Regions from separate parts of the Aminivibrio sp. genome, predicted to be linked through region 2. Evidence: a T-box and tRNA genes for the amino acid it is inferred to sense, from the RefSeq annotation. Region 2 holds a T-box; the other holds one or more tRNA genes.
What was found. A T-box is a leader RNA that pairs with one kind of tRNA and senses whether it is charged. The one in region 2 lies ahead of thrS (threonine--tRNA ligase), so its partner is inferred to be a tRNA-Thr.
Positions count from the first base shown of each region.

Region 1: it has a tRNA-Thr gene. The T-box ahead of thrS (threonine--tRNA ligase) is inferred to sense a tRNA for this amino acid. The anticodon was not compared.

Region 1 covers NZ_JAESIH010000005.1:7,809-10,265, reverse strand. The annotation lists gene JMJ95_RS00260 (amidohydrolase) at 1-19, opposite strand, end outside; gene alaE (L-alanine exporter AlaE) at 208-669, shown strand; tRNA gene JMJ95_RS00250 (tRNA-Thr) at 1,059-1,134, opposite strand; tRNA gene JMJ95_RS00245 (tRNA-Tyr) at 1,149-1,233, opposite strand; tRNA gene JMJ95_RS00240 (tRNA-Thr) at 1,256-1,331, opposite strand; partial or broken gene JMJ95_RS00235 (hypothetical protein) at 1,684-2,457, opposite strand, start outside.
Region 2 covers NZ_JAESIH010000074.1:27,474-29,930, forward strand. The annotation lists gene JMJ95_RS12705 (polyribonucleotide nucleotidyltransferase) at 1-695, shown strand, start outside; gene dut (dUTP diphosphatase) at 703-1,143, shown strand; T-box leader at 1,181-1,404, shown strand; gene thrS (threonine--tRNA ligase) at 1,450-2,457, shown strand, end outside.

The DNA of each region.
Region 1 (2,457 bases), on a different contig from region 2:
CTTCTATCCGTGCATACACGGGCATCCCCTCCGGGTGAATATTTCTTCCCCATATTATGAAGAATAGAGGACCCATTGTCCAATGCCCTTTCCTGGTAAGCATTCCGTGTTATTTTCGGAAAAAGCAGTATACTAAGGCTGATGGAAATGAGAAAATCTGAAGAAAAAAGAACGAGGCGGAACGGTCGCACGGGGCGGGTGAGGTTCTTGAATGATTCCGGGGGATCTGTCGGGAAGGGAAAAGAAAGGATCTGCTTCCTGATCGCCGATGTTTCGGCTATGGTTCTTTTTTCCACGGCATTGTGCATGGGTATTGAGATTTTTATCGCGAAGCTGACGTTTTTTCAGTCCGTCACCGCCAGAATAGCGGCCATACCAGTCAATCTTGTTACCGGGAGGCCCTATGGCTTGTTCCGGGACAGGTTATTTCTCGCCCTCGGGATTGACGGAACGAAACCGTGGAAAATGATTCTGGGCGACACGCTAGCCTTCGTCATTTTTCAGGTCCCGCTCTATGTCATTGTACTCCTTTGCGCAGGGGCGACATGGAAACAGATATTTCTTTCGTCGGCATTCATGTCGGTCGTCTTTTCGCTTGCCGGCAGGCCCTACGGAATCTTTCTTGAATTTTGCAGGCGAATCGCCGGGAATCTCGCAAGAAAACTGTAAGGGGAAAGAGCCGGGTTTCGTCAAGATTCCCCTGTATTCCTAAATCCGCTAATTTTTCAGGCAGAGGGAGTGTCGCCGGGCATAAGGTGAATTCGCCCTCCCCAGGGGCGAAGAGATTATCCCCTGGGGAGGGCGCCTGAGGTGAGAGAAACCGACACGGGTGTCGGTTTCACAGGCAGGCAACCGGCGAACGCAGGGAGCCGAGATGATCGCCTGGGCAGTTGTCAAGGACGACAATCTGCACCCCCCGCCCAAGCGAGCACTGGTGACACTCCCCGCTGCCTGCGGATTTAGGGTATTTCGTGAGAAGATTTGCCTGAAAGAAGAACAGTTTCACGGCTCCATATAAAGACAAGGCTCCGCACAAGTGACGGAGCCTTGTCTTTATATGGAGCCGACTTCCGGACTCGAACCGGAGACCCCATCCTTACCATGGATGTGCTCTACCTGCTGAGCTAAGTCGGCTTTCTTGTATGAAATGGTGGTGGGAGAAGGATTCGAACCTTCGTAGACGGTGTCGGCAGATTTACAGTCTGCTGCCTTTGACCACTCGGCCATCCCACCAAAATTTTGCCTGGCTTTTTACTGGAGCCGGCACCCGGACTCGAACCGGGGACCTGCTGATTACAAGTCAGCTGCTCTACCTGCTGAGCTACACCGGCTCAACGAAGGTATATTATAGCGGCTCAAACGGAGATGTCAACCTTCGATTTGTCCCCTAAATCCGCAAATTTTTCAGGCAGAGGGAGTGTCGACGGGCATACGGTGAATTCGCCCTCCCCGGAGGCGAAGAGATCCCGCTTTGCGCTCTTTGCGGAGAGGTACCTGGGGGAGGGCGCCTGAAAGGAGAGAAACCGACACGGATGCCTCGATCCTAAACCGAGGGTTGAGGGCCGGCAAGGTTTTTCTGCGTGCTGTTCTTTCCTCTTGCGAATAAAAGGTCCCTCCCCATTTTCCGGAGAGGGACCTGCCCTGTAAGTCAGTCAGGATGCGGCGGAAAAGTTCCAGAACCGCCTATCGTCGCGTATAAACGCCGGATGCCGAGACGGTGGCCCCCCTCTGGACAGTGACCGTCATGTCAGCAGGAGACTTCCATCCTTTCACGTAGGAGAAAGAAATAACATGATTGCCCAAGAGGATTTCGCCCACAGTCTGGCCGCTTTCGTAGCTTCCCATTCCGTCAATGCTCCATTGAGCTTCTTTGGGGCCGTCGATAGTAACTGTAATCGCACCGGTATTCTGAGTGTATGCGGCCGAAACGGCAGTTGTGGCTCCCTTACTGACGGTGATGGTTATGGGTTCAGGTTTGATCCTACCGGGCACATCGGAGAACAGGATCCTATAGGTCCCAACAACTACGTTGCCCGCCGTCCATCCGCCGGGGTAATTCCCCTTTCCGTCGAGGCTCCACCGGCCGTCCTTTGTACCGGTGATGTCCACCTTGACCGATCCGGTATGGCGGACATAGGTGCCGGAGGCTCTAGTTACCGCTCCGTTACGGACAACAACCCTCCGATTTTCCGGTTTTGTCCACCCCGGCACTTCAGAGAAGGAGAGCACCGGATTACCTACATCAATCCCGCTCACAGTCTGACCGCCGGCGTAGGCACCTTTTCCATCAAGAGCCCAGCGGGCTTCTTTCGGACCTTCAATTGTAACGGTCACCGAGCCTGTGTGCTTGACATAGGCTCCGGCAGCCGACGCCGTCCCGTCCTTCGTGACCGTAACTTCGGCATCTGCCGGTCTGGTCCAGTCCGGTACGTTGGCGAAGCTCACCATATATTTCCC
Region 2 (2,457 bases):
TGGCCATCCTCGAGAAGATGGAGGCCGCCATTCCAGCGCCGGCGCAGCTTTCCCCCAACGCTCCCAGGATCTTCATGACCGCCATTGACCCCGAGAAGATCCGCGACGTCATCGGCCCCGGCGGAAAGGTCATCCGTGGAATCACCCAGAAGACCGGCGTGAAGATCAACGTGGAGGACAATGGTGAAATTTACATCGCCGGTTCCTCCCAGGACAAGGTTGACGAGGCCCTTGCCATTATCCGGGGCCTCACAAAGGACCTCGAAGCCGGCGAGGTGTATTACGGCACGGTTACCAGGCTCATGGCCTTCGGTTTGTTCATTGAATGCCTTCCCGGCAAGGAGGGGCTGCTCCACGTGAGCGAGGTGAGTACCTACAGGATCCCGAAGGTGGACGACGTCTTCAAGGTGGGGGACAAGGTACTGGTCATGGTCAAGGAGATCGACGACATGAACAGGGTGAACCTGACCAGGCGCCGCATCCTCGAGAACGAGGCCCGGATCTCGGACGAGGGCCTTTCCGACGTGCTTCCCGCCGAAAAGGAGCGGGAGGAGGTCATTGCCGCCCTTGCAGCGGCTGCAAAGGCCAATCCTTCCCCCGAGAGGGATCGCCCTTCTCACGGCGGCGGCAGGCCTGACCGGGGAGACAGGAGAGGCGGCGGACCCCGCCGTCATTCGTCCGGAGGAAGGGAATAAACCTTCCATGGACGTACCAGTAAAGATTGTCCGGGAGGGGATGGCGAACCAGCTACCCCTCCCGGAATATGCCACGGCTTTTTCAGCGGGCGTTGACCTGAGAGCTGCTGAAGACAAGGTCCTTCTTCCCGGTGAATGGGCCGCCGTCCCCACGGGGCTCAGGATCGAGCTTCCCGAGGGGTACGAAGGCCAGGTCAGGCCGAGGAGCGGCCTGGCTGCCAGGCACGGTGTCACGGTGCTGAACGCTCCGGGTACCATAGACAGTGATTACAGGGGCGAGATACGGGTGCTCCTCATTAACCACGGAAAGAAATCCTTCACCGTCACCGCCGGCGACAGGATTGCCCAGCTCATATTGGCCCCTGTGTCCAGGATTTCCTGGAGGGAGGAAGCCCTGGGGGACTCCGATCGGGGCGAGGGAGGTTTCGGCAGCACCGGCAGGAGTTGACAGAAACGCCTTTTCGGGGTATAAGACACGAAAACAAGTTTATGCGATGACGGGGAGAGTAGAAGCACCCCTCCGCGACAGAGAGGGAAACCCGAGGCTGGAAGGTTTCCTGCGGAGCTTCTTCGAAAACCGCCCCTGAGCGGGTGCCGAAAAACCTTCGGGAACAAGGCGCCGGGGTCCGCCCCTGACAGCGGTCAACGAGCGCCGGCTTTTTAAAGCCGGAATTGGAGTGGAACCACGGCAGCCCACGCCGTCTCCGAAAGGAGATGTGTGGGCTTTTTTCATTATTACGAGGAGGAGAGAATCATGTATGAACTGAAAGAACCGGAAGGAAAAAGTGTGCGGCTTTCATCGGGAACAGCGGGGGAAGCACTGGACAAACTCGGCCTCAAAAGCGGCGCCGTGGCGGCGAAACTGAACGGAAAGGCTGTTGACCTATCCTCGGAAATCATGGAGAGCGGCGACATCGCTCCCATAACGGCCGACTCGGAAGAGGGACTGGACATCCTCCGTCACTCCGCAGCTCACCTTATGGCCCAGGCGGTGTCGGAACTTTATCCCGGTACCCGGTACGGTGTGGGCCCTTCCATAAAGGACGGATTCTACTACGATATGGAAATTCCCGGAGGCATCACCGAGGAAGACCTCCCCAAAATTGAAAAGGAAATGCGGCGCCTTGCAAAAAGGGCGATTCCCGTGGAACGGCGGGAAATGACCAGAGAGGAAGCCCTTGCCTACTTCATGGAGAAGAACGATCCTTACAAGACGGAGATCATATCCGGGCTGGAGGAGGATCATGTGTCCCTGTATTTCCAGGGTGACTACGCTGACCTCTGCCGCGGACCCCATGTGCCGAACACGTCCTACCTGAAGCATTTCCGCCTTCTCACCGTGGCGGGAGCTTACTGGAGGGGGGACGAAAAGAACATCATGCTCACCCGGGTCTACGGCACCGCTTTTGCTACCGAGGATGCCCTGGAGGCGTACATCCGCAGGATGGAAGAGGCGAAGAGCAGGGATCACCGCCGCCTCGGCAGGGAGCTTGATCTTTTCAGCCTCCAGAACGAGGCCCCCGGTTTTCCTTTCTTCCACCCAAAGGGCATGGTGATCATGAACTGTCTCATGGACTTCTGGAAGAAAGAGCACATAAAACGGGGGTACAGCGAGATCCGGACGCCTCTCATCCTGGACCGGGATCTCTGGATACGGTCCGGCCACTGGGATCACTACCGGGAAAACATGTATTTCACCGAAATCGACGAGCACCCCTTTGCCATCAAGCCCATGAACTGTCCGGGCGGCATGCTGGTCTAC